3 regions of the Kitasatospora sp. NPDC058218 genome follow, and region 2 is predicted to be linked to each of the others. Evidence: riboswitches for the same ligand, from Rfam matches in the RefSeq annotation. Region 2 holds a riboswitch; each other region holds the start of a gene.

Region 1 (5,459 bases), on a different contig from region 2:
GCCAGGACGGCCCAGCACGGTACGGCCCGGGTCGTTCCGCCCCGGGCCCGGTCCGGGCGATCACGCCCGGCGGGACCTCGGGGGGACGGGCCTAGCGGTAGACGCGGACGTAGTCCGCGGCGAAGGTGATCGGAGCCGTGCCCTGCGGCGCGGGGTGGTACTGGCCCGCGCTCAGGGACAGGTTGAGGATCAGGTACGCCGACCAGCCGGCACCGACGCCCTTGCCGTCCGAGAAGACCTTCGCGCCGTTGATGTACCAGTCGACCGAGTCGGCGCCGTACTGGGTGCCGACGGTGACCCACTGGTCGTGGGCGATCGCCTTCGCGTCGGTGACGTACTTGTGGTCCGCGTTGACGTGGTTGGTCAGCTCCAGCAGGTTGGCGTTGTCCGAGTGGTACTCGAAGGTGTCGATCTCGCCGTGGCTGCCGCTGGTGCCGTTCCACGTCCACAGCGCCGGCCAGGCGCCGGTGCCGGCCGGGAGCTTGACCCGGGTCTCGACGTAGTCACCGGTCTTCACCTTGAAGCCCTCGCTGGAGTACTCGGTGGTGAGCAGCCCGGTGTCCCAGGCCTGCTTGCCGTTCTCCAGGGTGTGGCTGCTCGGCTTGGCGGTGAAGGTGGCGGCGCCGCCGGAGACGGCGACGTTGTTCTTGTTCAGCCAGTCGAGCTTGTTGTCGTTGGGGTTGTGGTCGCCGTAGTGGTACGAGCTGCTCTTGTCGGCGGTCCAGCGCGAGCCGAGGGCGAGGCTGTTGAACTCGTCCGACCAGGTCAGCGACTTCCCGGCGACCGGGGCGCCGGTGGCCGGGGGCGACGGGGCGGCGGTCGCGGTGGGCGACGGCGTCGGGGTGGGCTTGGGAGTGGCCGTCGCGGTCGGCGTCGGGGTGGGGGTGGCCGTGGCGCCGGAGACCACGAGCTGGCGCGAGGGCAGGTTGTGCCAGGCGCCGCCGAGGTCCTGCCAGAAGCCGAACTGGGTGTACGTCCCGGCGGGCAGGGTGCGGGCACCGGTGGTGATCGACAGGCCGGTGGGGCAGATCTGCGCGTTGGAGACGTTGCCGGGGAAGTCGAGGTTGCGCCCGGCGGCGTCGCGGACGCCCACGCCGACGGTCTTGGCGGTGAAGCAGGCCGAGGAGTGGACGGTCAGCGCGGCCGTGGTGGCCTTGCCCGCGACCATGGTGGCCGGGGCGAGCTTGTCCTGGGTGACGGTCGGCACGGTGGCCGCCTGGGCGCCGGTGAGCGCCGGGACGCCGAGGAGCCCGGCGCCGCTGATGGCGAGCGCGCCGGTGGCGGCGACGGCGGCCTTGCGGCCTCGGTGGTTGGGACGGGCGTGGCGCGGGGTCGCGCGCCGGGCAGGCTTCTGCATGGCGGTGTCCTCTGTGACGCCTGCGAGGTGAGCTGTCGGGTTCGGGCTGAGGTTGCCCGGCCGCCTGTGGAGCGGCTTCACCCCTAGCCTCGGCCGGTACGCGGGAGCGCACGGGTCGGGCACTGACCTGGGTCCCCCGCTCCCGTCCACTGTGGTGCTCGACTGCCGACCGGCGGGTGGACAGGACTCGGCGTCCCGACGGCGGGGTCCGCGAAGACGGACTCGTGCAGGCTAGGCAGGCCGCCCGGAAGGCGACAACTCACCGGGGGATGTTGTCGCGCAGCTCACAGTGGGGCGGGGCGGAGTTGATCAAGTCGCCGGTGGAGTTGATCAGTTGGCGGTGGGGTCGGCCGGGGTGGCCGGTGGGGTCGGCCGGGCGGGCGATCGGGCCGGGAGGTCGGCCGGGCGTGGGCCTGCGCCCCGCGCGCCGGGCGCCCGGGCCGGTGCCGGGCGGTGGGTCCGCCGAGCGGCCCGGCGCCGCCTGCGGTGCCGGTGCCGCGCCCGGCGGCCGGACGGCGCGGGGTGCTGCCCCGCGGCGGGGTGCCCGCAAGTCCGCCGCGAAGGTCGGCCGGTCGGATAGGTTGGGGGTCCAGCCCTACCGCACAGACGAGAGACGAGGACCAGTCCCGCCATGACCGCGCCCCTGCCCGCCTTCGCCGGCCGCACCTACCTCTTCCAGGTCGACAACGGCGCGGCCTTCCGCAACGCCTACTCGCCGGACGGCAAGCGGCTGCGCTGGGAGGGCCTCGGCGAGTCGGCGGGCCAGTGGGAGGACGTGGCGCTCCACATCGCCGAGATCGGGCCGGAGCTGTACTTCGTCAGCTGGACCGAGCAGAGCGGCATCACCGTGAGCCATGTGATGGACCTCGGCAAGCTGACGGTGCGCGCGTTCTGGACGTACGAGGGCGAGGGCGGCCGGGTCGGCGAGCTGCACACCGGGACGCTGGAGCCGGTGGCCTGAACCGTGGCCCGGACCGTGGCCTGAGCGCCGCCGGGCCGGCCGTGCCGTGGCCGCCCGGCGCCCGTCCCGGTCAGACCGCGCGGTCCGGCACCCTGAGGCGCTGGGAGAGCCACTCCAGCGAGGACGGCAGCAGCCTGCTCCAGGTCTCGAAGTTGTGGCCACCGGTCTTCATCATGCTGTAGGAGACCTTCATCGGGCCGTGCGCGGCGGCCACGAACGCCTCGGTGTCCCGCCGGTAGTCGCCGTCGCCCTCCCTGGTGCCGGCCAGCAGCACGGACACCGCGGGCTGCGGCAGGTTCTTCAGCCGCCACATCAGGTCGGCCTCGTTGCGACGCTGCTGGCTGCCCTTGAAGAGGTCCCCGGTCGTCGGGTCGTCGGCGGCCTGGTAGTAGCCGGAGAGCGAGACGGCGGTCGGGAAGACCTCCGGGTGGCGCATGGCGAGCTTGAGGGCGCAGTAGCCGCCGGTCGAGTTGCCCATGAAGCCCCAGGCCTGCGGGTCGGAGGAGACCCGGTACGTCGCCTGGATCGCGGCCGGGACGTCCTTGGTGAAGTACGTCTCCGACTGCGCGCCGCCCGGGATGTCCTCGCACTCGGTGTCCTGCGGGAGCGCGGGCGAGGGGCGCATCAGTACCATCACGGTCGGCTGCATCCGACCCTCCTGGAGCAGCTTGAGCGCCGCGCCCGGGTAGTTCAGCCGGGTCACCAGGTTCTTCGCGATACCGGGGAAGCCGGTGCTCACGATCACCGCCGGGAACTGCTTCTGCGCGTACTCCGGCTGGAAGTACTGCGGCGGCAGGTAGACGTACCCCTCGGTGGAGAGCCGGGTGGCGGCGCCGTCGATCCGGACCTCGCGGATCTCACCGGACTGCTTCGGGTCGCGGCCCAGCGCCCCGCCGCCCTTGACGGACGCGTGCCCGATGGTCTCCACCTGCAGGCGGCCGGACGCGTCCGCCTTGTTCTGGATGACGACCGGGCCGTTGTCGCCGGTGCCGAGCAGGTCGTCCCAGCTGCTGTAGAAGGCGAAGTAGTTGTTGGCCACCAGGCCCAGTGCGGCGAGCACGGTGAGCTGGGTGGCGAGCAGCGCACCGATCCGGCCGAGCACCGCCTGCCAGGTCTTCCTCGCCAGTCTCGGCCACAGCCAGACCGTGCCGGCCGTCACCACGAGGGCGATCAATACGGTCAGTGCCAACACCTTGTGGCTCGTCAGACCCATGTCCTGCTTGCTCCCACGCCTCGAACTCCCCCGCCCCCGCCGTAAGGACAACCGGGACGGCCACCCCGGTTCCCCCGTCCACCACGGAAGCCACCGCCGAGGCTCGATCGACAACCCTAGCGGTCCACCGGGCCCGGCCGGACCCGCCGACCAGCGGGGACGGCCGGCGCGGGGTGGGCGGGGCGCGGTGGCGGGTGGAGCTCCGGGTGCGGCCGCCGCTGAGCTCGCGTCAGCTGACGCTGTTCCAGAGACGCAGGCCGGCGGTCAGTTCGCGCATGCACCGGACGCCCAGCTCCTGGGGCGAGCCCGGCCCGGTGGTGGGGGCGTCGGAGAAGGCCCACTCCTCCAGGGCCACCCGGATGGCGGTGGTCGCGGCGGCGGCCGCGAGCCGGATCTCCAGTGCGTCGGTACCCCGGGGGCAGCGGGCGGTGAGCACCGCGCGCAGCCGCTCCTCCGAGTCGGCGTGCACCCGCTGCCAGACCGAGTCGAGGCGGGGGTCACGGAGGAGGTCGCGGGTCCAGTGCATGGCCTCGACGGCGGGGGTGTCGGTCGGCGTCAGCGACTCGACCGCCGAACGCTCCAGCGCCTCGCGCACCGGCAGGTCGGCCGCGCTCTCCGCGAAGAGCAGCACCCAGCGCCGGCCGCCGGCCGCCAGCAGCGGGGCGACGGCGTCCTCCTTCACGGAGAAGTAGCGGTAGAAGGTGCGCACCGAGATGCCGGAGGCGAGTGCGATCTCCTCGGCCGTGGTCGCCTCGGCCCCGCGTTCGGCGAAGAGCGCGGCGGCCGTGCGGGCGATCTCCAGGCGGGTGATGTCGCGGCGGCGCTGGTTCAGGGTGGGGCGTCCGATCACGGGGCTCAGCGTACGCGGGCCGGTACGCGACGTGGCGCGACGTGCCGTAGTGGCGTGCCCTGCCGTAGTGGCGTGGTGTGCCGCGGAGGCGCGATCTGCCACGGCGGCGTGTCGTGCCGCAGTGGCGCGACATGCGCGGGCGGGCGACCTACGCGGGCGATGCGGGCGGCGCTGTCGGCGCGGCGCGGCGTGCCACGGCGACCTCGGGTGCCGAGACGGCAGGTCAGGACAGGGTGGCGCATCGTGCCAGCTTGGCACGTCATGACTTATTGGCACGTTGTGCCACTTCGGCGTACCGTGTCAGGCGAGGTCGCGAGACCACGAACGAACGGAGTACCACCATGGAGCGCTTCAGCGGACGGAACGTCCTGATCACCGGCGGCGGCTCGGGCATCGGCCGGGCCACCGTGCACCGGATCCTCGCCGAGGGCGGGCGGGTCGTCGCGGTCGACGTCGACGAGGACGGTCTGAAGGCCACGCTGGACCGGGCGGCCGGCGACGGTACCGCCGACCGCCTGACCACGTCGGTCGTGGACATCGCGGACGAGACTGCCGTCCGCGCGGGCGTGGCCGGGGCGGTGGCCGGACTCGGCGGGCTGGACGTCCTGGTGAACGCCGCCGGGATCCTGCGCTCCTCGCACACCCACGAGACCAGCCTGGAGTTCTGGAACAAGCTGATCGCGGTCAACCTGACCGGCACGTTCCTGATGACCCGCGAGGCGCTGCCGGCCCTGCTCGCCGGCGGCCGGGGCGTGGTGGTGAACTTCAGCTCCACCTCCGCGACCTTCGCCCACCCCTACATGGCCGCGTACGCCGCTACCAAGGGCGGCATCCAGTCGTTCACGCACGCGATCGCCTCGGAGTACGCGAAGCAGGGCCTGCGCGCGGTCTGCGTCGCCCCCGGCAGCATCGACAGCGGCATGACCAACAACCCGGGCCTGCCCGCGGACGCCGACTTCAGCCTGCTCGCCAAGCTCTCCCCCGCGCTCGGCCAGGGCTTCGCGGGCCCGGAGACGGTGGCCGGCGTGATCGCCATGCTGGCCTCGGACGACGGCGCCTTCGTCACCGGCACCGAGAT
Region 2 (5,459 bases):
GAGGCCGAAGGAGAACAGGATGACGGCGAACGAGAACCCGGCGAGGGCGACCGGCAGCCCGGTGAGGGTGAAGCCGAGCTCCCGGTAGAAGTAGGACGAGAACGGCGCCCGCCACACGTACGGCGGCTCCTCGGTGCGCCGTGCCGCACCGTCGCGGTCGTACTCACTGCGCTGCGCGCTGAGGCTGCTGCTCATGGCCCTCGGTCCTCGGGTCTCTCTCGATGGCGTGCCGGGCTGACCCCCCAAGCCTGTCAAAACCCCGGTCGGGCGGACATCCGGCTCCCCCGCGAAGCGAGTGGGGGGTTAACCCCCCGTTCGCGGCCGCCCGTCGGCGGACGGCCACTCGTCGGCGAGCAGCGAGTACTGGAAGGAGTCGCGCCAGGCGCCGCGCAGGTGCACGTCGTGGCGGATCCGGCCCTCCAGCCGGAAGCCGGCCCGGGTGAGCACCCGGACGGAGGCCGCGTTCTCGACGTCCACCCGGGCGGCCAGCCGGTGCAGGCCGAGCGGGCCGAAGGCGAGGTCGCAGAGCAGCCGGGTGATCTCGCCCGCGTAGCCGTTGCCCCAGGTGTCGGGGCGCAGCGCGTAGCCGAGGTCGGCGCACCAGTGGCCGCCGAGCGTGAGGGCGGCGTTGCCGATCGGGACGGCGCGGGCCGGGTCGTGCGCGTCGGCGCGTCGGGTGACGGCCAGCCGGTAGACCGTCCGCTCGCCCTGCATCGCCTCCTCCAGGTACTGCTCGATCTGGTCGGCGCAGTCCTCGCGGTCACGCGGCTCGAACGGGAGGTAGCGGGTGGCCTCCCTGTCCCCGAACACCGCGTACAGCGCGTCGATGTCGCCGGGGCTGTGGTGGAACTCGCGGATGACCAGGCGGGGGCCGGTGAGTCGGACGGGGACCATGCCTGCCGACCCTACCCGGGCTTTCCGGTTACCGTACGTGACATGGAAGAAGAAGACCTGCGGCTCGCCCCGCGCACCAAAACCGCCGAACTGCTCGCCTGGGCGCAGGCTCACGGCCACCCGCCGGTGGCCGAGGCGCCGGTGCGGGCGGTGCTGGCGCTGCTGGAGCTGGGCGAGGGCAGGATGCGCGACGGCTGGCCGGAGCTGACCTCGGACGCCGTGGAGCAGCTGCTGTACGAGCGGCTCTACCTGTACGTCCAGCCCGAGCCGGAGCAGGACCCGCTGGCGTACGGCGCGGCGGTGCGGCTGCTGATCGACCACCAGCGGGCGGCGAAGCGGCTGAACGCCAAGCGGCAGGAGCGGCTGCACGCGGAGGCCGAGTGGCAGGGCGAGGTGGCCGCCGGGCTGCTGCGCCGGTCCGACCTGGTCACCTGGCCCCGGCTGTACACGCTGCTGCTGCGCGCGGACGGGGTGGACCTCGCCGACCGGGAGGCGGTCCGGGCCTGGCTGGCGGCGTTCCGGGAGCTGGCTCCGCAGGAACGATCGGCCGCGTACGAGGCGCTGGAGTGGGCGGGCGAACTGGACGCGGTGGACGACGGGGGCTGGGGCGAGGCCCGGATGCTCAGCGTCGGGATGGCCACCGACGGCGCCCGGCGGCTGCTGGAGCAGGGGCTGATGCGGCGCAGCTACCGCAATCTGACGGAGCTGACCGCACTGGGCCGGCCGATGCCCGAGGAGCTGGCCGGGGACTTCGGGGCGTTCGAGGAGGCCGCCGCCGAGGCGGCGCTGGACCTGGTGGGCGAGTGGACGACGCCGGGGCTGCCGCGGCTGCTGGTGGAGGAGTTCCCGGAGCTGGCTCCGGAGCCGGGCCAGGAGGAGATCGACGCCTACCTGGCGGGGCTGCCCGAGGCGTACGAGGACGAGGCGTACGAGGAGTACGAGGGCCAGGAGCACGAGGGCGAGGAGGCCGGGCAAGCGGCCACTGACGCCTGAGACGCGACGGTGCCCCGGCCGTCGTCGCGACGACCGGGGCACCGTGGCGGGCTGTCAGGGGGTGATGCCGCGCTGTTCGAACCAGGTCTCCGGGTCGACCGGGGCGCCGCCGCCGGGGCGGACCTCCAGGTGCAGGTGCGGGCCGGTGACGTTGCCGGTGGCGCCGACCTTGCCGAGCTGCTGGCCGGGGACGACCTTGCCGGAGCCCTTGATGATCGAGGAGAGGTGGCAGTACCAGATCTCGGTGCCGTCGGGCAGCGTCTCGACGATCCGGTAGCCGTACGAACCGGCCCAGCCGGCCGAGGTGATGGTGCCCTGGCCGACCGCGTACACCGGGGTGCCGGTGTCGGCGGCGAAGTCCAGGCCGGTGTGCAGGTGGGCCCAGTAGGAGGCGCTCTGGCCGTAGTGGGCGGAGAGGTTGTAGTCGCGCACCGGCAGGTTGATGGCGGCGAGCTTGGCCCTCTCGGCCTCCTCGGCGGCCCGCTTGGCCTCCTGCTGCTGGGCGGCGCGCTTGGCCTCGGCCTCCTTGGCGGCCTGCAGGCGGGCGCTCTCCTCGGCGGCGGTGCGCTGGCTGTCGGCCTGCAGCTGGATCCGGGCGGCGAGGGCGAGACCGGGGTCCGCGGAGAGCGCGACCGGCGTCTCGTCCGGGGCCTCGACGGCCGGCGCGGCGGCCGGGGTGGCGGAGGCGAAACCGGTCGCGCCGAGGGTGGCGGCGACGGCGGTGACGCCGAGCAGCGGAGCGGTGCCGCGGGTCTGACGGGGCATCCGGTGCCGGTTGGCCTCGGCGGCCTGCGGGGCGGCCCCGCCGTACTCGCCCGGGTGGGCGGGCGGCCAGGGGTGGTCGAGCAGCTGGGTGCCGGCGGTGGAGCCGGGCAGGTGTGCCGGAGAGTGCGACGACGCCACGGAGGCGCGCTCCTTTCCTTCCTTCGCGCCTACCGGGTTAGCTGACGGGTTCGGAGCAGGAAGGTCTCCTACGGCTGGGCCTGGGCCCGGCCGATTCACCCCAAGGAACATGGTTCCCCGGCTCCCTGGCCTGCCCGGAGGCGGCCGGTGGGATTAGGCGGCGGCGCACGGTGCCGTCTGGGTACGGCGTTGAGGACCGCGCTGCGTTATCAAACGTTAATCCTAGGAGCCTCTGATTCCAAGCCGTCCGTTCGGGACAGCCGGATACAGATCGGACACCACGCGGTCCGATGGGCGATTTGGGGCGATTGACGACAACTGACACTACCGAACGTGATTGGACGTCAACGAACGACCCCCCACTTGAGTACTCCTACTCATGTGCGGCCGGGTCCGCGCGGCCATCCTGGCGCCATGAACGCACCGATGCAGTCACGTACCACGGCCGCGTACTACATCCAGGCCGTGCTCTCCTTCGCCCTCTCCGGCGGCGCCCTCGCGATCGGGATCGCCTACCTGCCGGTCGGCGGCTGGACCCGCGCCTTCCTCGGGATCGGGCTGCTCTACACCGTGACCTCCTCGTTCACGCTGGCCAAGGTGGTCCGGGACCGGCAGGAGACCAACGAGATCGTCACCCGGGTGGACCAGGCCCGACTGGAGAAGCTGCTCGCCGAGCACGACCCGTTCAAGGTGGAGGGGGTCTGAGCCGCGACGCCGGGGCGCCCCGGAGGACCGGTCGGCCGACCGCTTGACGGCTAAGGCTATTAGCCTTAGCTTTATGGCTATCGGCACAACAGGCCGATGCCCGTCCCGGCGGACCGAGGAGGCCCCCCATGCCCGGCACCTTCACCCCCAGCACCCAGTACCTCGACCGCCCCGGCGGCCGGCTGGCCTTCGACGACACCGTGCAGGGCGACGGCGCCCCCGTCGTCCTGCTCCCGGGCATGCTCGACAGCCGGGCCGCGTACCGGCACCTGCGCCCGCTGCTGGTCGCCGCGGGCCGCCGGGTGATCACCCTGGACCTGCGCGGCTTCGGCGAGTCCTCGATCGCCTGGGACGACTACTCGCCGGCCGCGATCGCCACCGACGTGCTCGCCCTGCTGGACCACCTCGGCATCGGCCGCGCCGCGCTGGTCGCCAACTCGTACACCGGCGCGACCGTGGTCAAGGTGGCCGGGGACGCGCCCGAGCGGGTCGCCGGGATCGTGCTGCTGGACGCCTTCGTCGAGAACCTGCCGCCGAACGCGCTGCAACGCGCGATGTTCGGCGTGATGGGCGCGCTGCTGGTGCACTCGCCCGCGTTCTGGGGGCTCTACCACCGCAGGATGGCGTACCCGGGCGCCAAGCCGGCCGACCTCGACGCCTACGTGGACGGGCTGGTCGCCGCGATGCGCACGCCGGGCCGCAAGCAGGCCACTCGGGGCTACGTCCACGGGGACTCCGCGCCGACCGGCTGGACCGCCGCCGTGACCTGCCCGGCGCTGGTCGTGATGGGCGGCAAGGACCCCGACTTCCCCGACCCGGCGGCGGTCGCCGACCGGCAGGCCGCCGCGCTGAAGGCCCGCAAGGTGATGATCGAGGGCGCCGGGCACTACCCGATGGCCGACCAGCCGCAGGCCACCGCCGACGCCCTGCTGCCCTTCCTCGCCGAGTTGGCCTGAGCCGGGCCGGCCCGCGCCCGGGCCGCCGCTCCTCCCCCTTCCGCTCCCACGCCGCACCCACGGAGACCGCACCATGCCCCGAGTCGGACTGACCCCCGAGCAGGTCGTCGACCACGCCCTCGCCCTCCTCGACGAGCAGGGGACCGAGGCCCTCACCCTGGCCGCCGTCGCCGGACGCGCCGGGGTGGCCACCCCCTCGCTGTACAAGCACGTCAGCGGCGGGCTCGCCGAACTGCGCCGGCTGATCGCCGTCCGGGTCACCGAGGAACTGGCCGACCGGCTCGCCGAGGCCGCCCTCGGACGCGGCGGCGACGACGCCGTGGCCGCCGTCCTGCGCGCCTACCACGGCTACGCCACCGAGTACCCGAACCGGTACAACGCGCTGCCGCAGGCCCCGCAGCCGGACGACGACCTGACCAGGGCGGGCGGCCGGCTGGTCGGGGTGATCATCGCGGTGCTCCGCGGCTACGGGTTGGAGGGCGCCGAGTCCGTCCACGCCGCCCGGACCGTCCGCTCGGTGGCCCACGGCTTCGCCTCGCTGTCGATCGCCGGCGGCTTCCGGCTCGCCGAGGACCTCGCCGACACCCAGGAGCGCCTGATCACCATGCTCACCGGCGGCCTCCGGAACTGGCCCCGGGCCTGACCCCACCGGACACACCCGGCGCCGCCGCGCCACACCGGACGCCCCCGCCGGACCGGGTGGCCCGGGGCCGCGCGCAGACCTCCTGGTCAGGGCGGTCGCCCCGGCCCGGGCCGACGACCGGACGCCCGCACCGGTGCGCCGTCCGGGTCACCCTTCACCGACATGAGAAATAAGGTATGAAGAATTGAGTGCCCGATAAGCGACGGAAAGGCCGGGTATCCCATGGACCTGACCTCGCCGTGGCTTCCCCCCTCCGAGGACGAGAGCCGGACGCCGCGCAGCAGCCCCACCGCGCGCAGCGCGATGCGCTGCGTCCGCTTATTGCTCGGCTGCACCACCGCCGCCGAACTCCTCGGCACCGTCCT
Region 3 (5,459 bases), on a different contig from region 2:
ATCGCCAGCGCCAGGAGCGCGAGGGGCATGAGGGGACCGCTTTCCAGAGCGTACAGACGATTGCGTGTGCAACTACCAGCGTCGACAATACGACCGCACGCCGGATACTTGCAAGCGCCTGCTATCTCCACCCGCAATCCCACCGGCACCGCACCCCGACCTCCGGCACCCGAACCGCCCCGCACACCTTGCCCTCCCTCGACGAAATGATTAGGTTAGGCTCACCTAACTACCGGAGGTCGCCATGAGCCCCAGCCCCGTCGACGTCGAGGCGCCCGAACCCACCGCCGCCGAACGGGTCTGCAGCCTGCTCAGCGCCACCTCCTCGGTGGTCATCCGCGCCTGCGGCGAGCACCACGACCTGGACACCCCGGTGTCGGTGCACGGCTCCCGGCTGCGCCTGCGCGCCCCGCTCGACGCGCCGCTCACGCTCGCCGTCACCCGCGAACAGGACGGCCTCGCCGTCGTCCTGGACCTCACCGACATCGCCCCGGTCGCCGTCCGCGACCGCGTCCGCGGCCGCCTCACCCTGGCCGGCCGGCTCCACCTGGCCCACCTCGCCGACGACGGCCTCAGCGTCCACCTGCGACTCGACGTCGCGCACGCCGTCCTCTCCACCCCGTACGGCACCACCGCCCTCACCGGCGCCGACCTCTCCCTCGCCGCGCCCGACCCGCTCGCCCGTTTCGAGGCCGCGATGCTCACCCACCTCGCCGACGACCACCCGGACGCCCTCGCCCTGCTCGCCCGGCTGCTGGACCGGGAGCTGCTCGCCGGACACCCCGACATCCGCCCGCTCGCCCTCGACCGGTACGGCCTGGTGCTCCGCCTGGACCACCCGTACGGCCACCGCGACGTCCGTCTGGTCTTCCCCGAGCCGGCGCGCGACGCGGACGAGTTCGGGCACCGCGTGCACCAGCTGCTGACCGCCGCGAACAGCGACCTGCCCGCCCACCGGTCCTGACCGGGCATCGGACGACGCCCCCCGAACTCGACACCCGCCCGAACCAGGCGCCCCCCGAACGCCACCCCGCACCCTGCACCCCGCGCCCCCGCCGCAGGAATTGCCGAGCGGAATTGACGGCCCGTCCGACTCCGGACGGGCCGGCCGAATTCGGGGACGGAGCCACTCGGAAACGGTCCGGACAACCGAAACCGAAATACCGGAGCGAGCAACCGGACGTGAGAGCGGGTCAACCATCACATTCGCCTCGAACAGGGGGGATGAACTGCACTGCAAATACGGGGACGGAAAACGAAAGCGGCCGGCCCGGCTCACGAAGGATATTCGTGAGCCGGGCCGGCCTGGGCGTGTCCCGCGCCCATGATCCACTGGTGGTGCGGCGATCACCCGGTCGAGCGGTCACCCGACATGACCATCCCGGGAGGTCGTTCGCCCCGCACCCAGCGGTGGTCCGACCTCAGGTCAGATGGAGACGCCGTGCGCCCGCAGGTAGGCGATCGGGTCGATGTCCGAGCCGTACTCCGAGCCGGTGCGGATCTCGAAGTGCAGGTGCGGGCCGGTCACGTTGCCGGTCGCACCGGAGAGGCCGATCTGCTGGCCGGCGGTGACGGCCTGACCGACCTTCACACCGATCGAGGACAGGTGCGCGTACTGGGCGTACTTGCCGTCGGCGAGCTTGATCTCGACCTCGTTGCCGTAGGCGCCGCCGTTGCCGGCCTTGACCACGGTGCCGGCCGCGATGGCGCGCAGCGGGGTGCCGGTGGAGGCGACGAAGTCGGCACCGGTGTGGTGACCGGAGGACCACATCGAGCCGGCCACGCCGTAGGCGGTGCCGAGCTTCGGGTTGGCGACGGGGGCGACGTAGCCGGAGGTGGCGGCCACGGCGGCCGGGGCCTGGGTGGCGGCCGGCGCGGCCGGCTTGGCGGCGGGGGCGGCCGGCTTGGTGGCCGGGGCCTGCGCGGGCTTGGCGGCCTGGACCGGCTTCGGGGTGGCGGGCTTGGCGGCCGGCTTCACCGAGTCCTGCGAGACCTGCGGCTTGGCCGCGGGGGCGGCCGGCTTGGCGGCCTCGGCGGCGGCCGGAGCGGCGGCGGCCTTGGCGGCGAGCGAGAGCTGCTGACCCGGGAAGATGAGGTTCGGGTTGGCACCGACGACCGAGCGGTTGTGGTCGTACAGCGCCTGCCAGCCGCCCTCGACCTGCTTGGCGTCGGCGATCTTCGACAGGGTGTCCCCTCCGACGACCTTGTAGCTCTCCTCGGCCGGAGCGGCGGCGGGCTTGGCGGCCTCGGCGGCGGCCGGAGCGGCGGCGGCCGGAGCGGCGTCGACGCTGGTGGCACCGGTCCAGGTGCTGGTCTGCGCGGGCTTCGCGGCCGGGGCGGTGTGGGCCTGGGCGCTGATGGTGGTCACCAGCGGAAGGGCGAAGGCGGCGCCGGTCACGGCGGTGGCGATGCCGATGCGGGCGGCGCGGGGCAGGGCGATACGACGGGCCTGTGCGGGCATGGGGAACTGTCCTCTCCGACGCCTGCGAGGTGAGCTGTCGGGTTCGGGCTGGAGTTGCCCGGCCGCATAGCGCGGCTTCACCCCAAGCCGGACCGCGAATTCCGGTCCGGCGACTTACCTTTGGGTCCCCCGCTCCTGCCGTACAGAGTTCGGTTCGTACCACCGGGCAGCGGCAGGACTAGGCGTTCCACCCGGTGGCCACCCGGGCCAATGCCGGGCGGTCGCTGAACTAAAACCCATCCGTCCGGGTGAAGCAATGTCGATCTCTTGAATCGACAACCAATGCCGGGAAGGTCGTGACACTCCGAATGATCGACTGCACGGTATGTGCACAATCGATTAACCGCGCGCCACTGATCCGCGACGCTCCGCCGATTTCGGTGTCCTTCCGCATGCGATCGGCTACGGAAAGCCATCTGCCGACACACCCCCGGTGAGCCTTGTCACGTCGGCTCCCGGGGCGCACGATCGGGCGGTGGCCACCTCCGAGGCCGGCACCCTGCGCCTGGGCACCGCGCAGGGCCGCTGGGTACTACTGGCGACGGTGCTCGGCTCCAGCATGGCGATGCTCGACGGCACCGTCGTCAACGTCGCCCTGCCGCGGATCGGCACCGATCTCGGCGCCCCGCTCGCCGCCCTGCAATGGACACTGAACGCCTATCTGCTCACCCTGGCCGGCCTCATCCTGCTCGGCGGCGCGCTCGGCGACCGCTACGGCCGGCGCCGCGTCTTCCTGATCGGCGTGCTCTGGTTCGCCGCCGCCTCGGCGGCGTGCGCGGCGGCGCCCACCATCGAGGTGCTGGTCGCCGCCCGCGCGGTGCAGGGCATCGGCGGGGCGCTGCTCACCCCGGGCTCGCTCGCGATGCTCCAGGCCGTGTTCCACCCGGACGACCGCTCGGCGGCGGTCGGCCTCTGGTCCGGCCTCGGCGGGGTGTCGGCCGCGATCGGCCCGTTCCTCGGCGGCTGGCTGGTGGACGGCCCCGGCTGGCGGTGGATCTTCCTGTTGAACGTCCCGCTCGCCGTCCTGGTGATCGCGGTGGCTTCCCGGCACGTCCCGGAGAGCCGGGACGAGAGCGCGACCGGCCGGTTCGACATCCTCGGCGCGGCGCTGGCCGCGCTGGCCCTGGGCTCGGTCACCTACGCGCTGACGGCCGCCGGAGCCGGGCTCTCCCCCGAGGTCTGGGTGGCCGGTGCGGCCGGTCTGCTGCTGGGCGCGGCGTTCGTCGTGGTCGAGCGCCGCGTCGAGGAGCCGATGCTGCCGCTCGGCCTCTTCTCCTCCCGCCTGTTCACCGCGGTGAACCTGGTCACCCTCTGCGTCTACGCGGCGTTCAGCGGAGTGTTCTTCCTGCTGGTCGTGCAGTTGCAGATCGTCTCCGGCTTCTCGCCGCTGGTCTCCGGGCTCGCCCTGGTGCCGATCACCGTGCTGATGCTGGCGCTGTCCGCCCGGGCCGGCCGGCTCGGCAAGCGGATCGGTCCGCGGATCCCGCTCACCGTGGGGCCGCTGGTCTGCGCGACGGGAGTGCTGCTGATGCTGCGGATCGGCCCGGACGCCTCCTACTGGACGGACGTCCTGCCGGCCGTCACCGTGATGGGCTGCGGGATGGTCCTGCTGGTCGCGCCGCTGACCGCGACGGTGCTCGCGGCGGTGGAGGTCCGCCACGCCGGGATCGCCAGCGGCGTCAACAACGCCGCCGCCCGCGCGGCCGGTCTGCTCGCGGTGGCCGCCCTGCCCGCGCTGGCCGGGCTCAGCGGCGAGGCCTACCAGGTGCCCGCCTCGGTGGACTCCGCCTTCCGCATCGCGATGCTGATCTGCGCCGGGCTGCTGGCCGCCGGCGGCGTGACCGCGTTCACCACCGTCCGGGGCAACGTCCTGGCCCCCGAGGACCACCCGGTCGCCGAGCCGGACTGCCGCTACGCCTGCGGCACCAACGCCCCTCCGCTGGACCCGGGCCATGTCGGCGCCCGGCACGGCGAAGGCCCCGCCACCGGATCGGCGGCGGGGCCCACGGGGGGCTGACGAGGCGTCAGAGAATGTCGCCCGGAGCGTACTTGGCGGCCTCCGGGTAGGCGGTCGCGACGACCTCGATCAGGCGGACCAGCTCGGCGACCTGGGCGCCGGCCGCACCGGTGAAGGAGAGCCGGTCGGCCAGCAGCGCGTCCAGCGCGGCCCGGTCCAGCGGGATCCGCTCGTCGGCGGCCAGCCGGTCCAGCAGCTCGTTCTCCCGCGCGCCGGCCCGCATCGCCAGCGCCGAGGCGACGGCGTGCTCCTTGATGACCTCGTGCCCGGTCTCCCGGCCGACGCCCGCGCGCACCGCGCCCATCAGCACCTTGGTGGTGGCCAGGAACGGCAGGTAGCGGTCCAGCTCGGCCTCGATCACGGCGGGGAAGGCGCCGAACTCGTCGAGGACGGTCAGGAAGGTCTCCAGCAGGCCGTCGAAGGCGAAGAAGGCGTCCGGCAGCGCGACCCGGCGCACCACCGAGCAGGAGACGTCGCCCTCGTTCCACTGGTCGCCGCCCAGCTCGGCGGTCATCGAGGCGTAGCCGCGCAGGATGACGGCCAGGCCGTTGACGCGCTCGCAGGAGCGGGTGTTCATCTTGTGCGGCATCGCGGAGGAGCCGACCTGGCCCTCCTTGAACCCCTCGGTGACCAGCTCGTGGCCGGCCATCAGGCGGATCGTCTTGGCCAGGCTGGACGGCGCGGCCGAGAGCTGGACGAGTGCGGTGAGCACCTCGAAGTCCAGCGAGCGCGGGTAGACCTGGCCGACGCTGGTCAGCACGTTGTCGAAGCCGAGGTGGCCGGCCACCCGGCGCTCCAGCTCGGCGAGCTTCTCGGTGTCCCCACCGAGCAGGTCCAGCATGTCCTGGGCGGTGCCGACCGGGCCCTTGATCCCGCGCAGCGGGTAGCGGGCGATCAGCTCCTCCAGTCGGCGGAAGGCGACCAGCAGCTCGTCGGCGACGGTCGCGAAGCGCTTGCCCAGGGTGGTGGCCTGCGCGGCGA

What was found. Region 2 has a riboswitch for cyclic di-AMP ahead of ACFVYI_RS12850 (M23 family metallopeptidase). Riboswitches for the same ligand answer to the same signal wherever they lie in the genome.
Region 1: linked by a shared signal. The riboswitch ahead of ACFVYI_RS33700 (family 16 glycosylhydrolase) and the one ahead of ACFVYI_RS12850 (M23 family metallopeptidase) in region 2 are both predicted to bind cyclic di-AMP.
Region 3: linked by a shared signal. The riboswitch ahead of ACFVYI_RS11515 (peptidoglycan DD-metalloendopeptidase family protein) and the one ahead of ACFVYI_RS12850 (M23 family metallopeptidase) in region 2 are both predicted to bind cyclic di-AMP.

Annotation. Positions count from the first base shown of each region.
Region 1 covers NZ_JBHVWC010000065.1:59,202-64,660, reverse strand. Annotated here, with positions in the region: gene ACFVYI_RS33700 (family 16 glycosylhydrolase) at 92-1,357, opposite strand; cyclic di-AMP (ydaO/yuaA leader) riboswitch at 1,360-1,524, opposite strand; gene ACFVYI_RS33695 (hypothetical protein) at 1,989-2,318, shown strand; gene ACFVYI_RS33690 (alpha/beta hydrolase) at 2,389-3,531, opposite strand; gene ACFVYI_RS33685 (TetR/AcrR family transcriptional regulator) at 3,761-4,381, opposite strand; gene ACFVYI_RS33680 (SDR family NAD(P)-dependent oxidoreductase) at 4,723-5,459, shown strand, end outside.
Region 2 covers NZ_JBHVWC010000016.1:120,475-125,933, reverse strand. Annotated here, with positions in the region: gene ACFVYI_RS12865 (sensor domain-containing protein) at 1-195, opposite strand, end outside; gene ACFVYI_RS12860 (GNAT family N-acetyltransferase) at 304-894, opposite strand; gene ACFVYI_RS12855 (hypothetical protein) at 937-1,887, shown strand; gene ACFVYI_RS12850 (M23 family metallopeptidase) at 1,942-2,790, opposite strand; cyclic di-AMP (ydaO/yuaA leader) riboswitch at 2,803-2,946, opposite strand; gene ACFVYI_RS12845 (YiaA/YiaB family inner membrane protein) at 3,205-3,495, shown strand; gene ACFVYI_RS12840 (alpha/beta fold hydrolase) at 3,624-4,451, shown strand; gene ACFVYI_RS12835 (TetR/AcrR family transcriptional regulator) at 4,525-5,094, shown strand; gene ACFVYI_RS12830 (SpoIIE family protein phosphatase) at 5,317-5,459, shown strand, end outside.
Region 3 covers NZ_JBHVWC010000014.1:121,392-126,850, forward strand. Annotated here, with positions in the region: gene ACFVYI_RS11505 (MFS transporter) at 1-29, opposite strand, end outside; gene ACFVYI_RS11510 (DUF2470 domain-containing protein) at 245-964, shown strand; gene ACFVYI_RS11515 (peptidoglycan DD-metalloendopeptidase family protein) at 1,427-2,461, opposite strand; cyclic di-AMP (ydaO/yuaA leader) riboswitch at 2,466-2,626, opposite strand; gene ACFVYI_RS11520 (MFS transporter) at 2,937-4,478, shown strand; gene purB (adenylosuccinate lyase) at 4,486-5,459, opposite strand, start outside.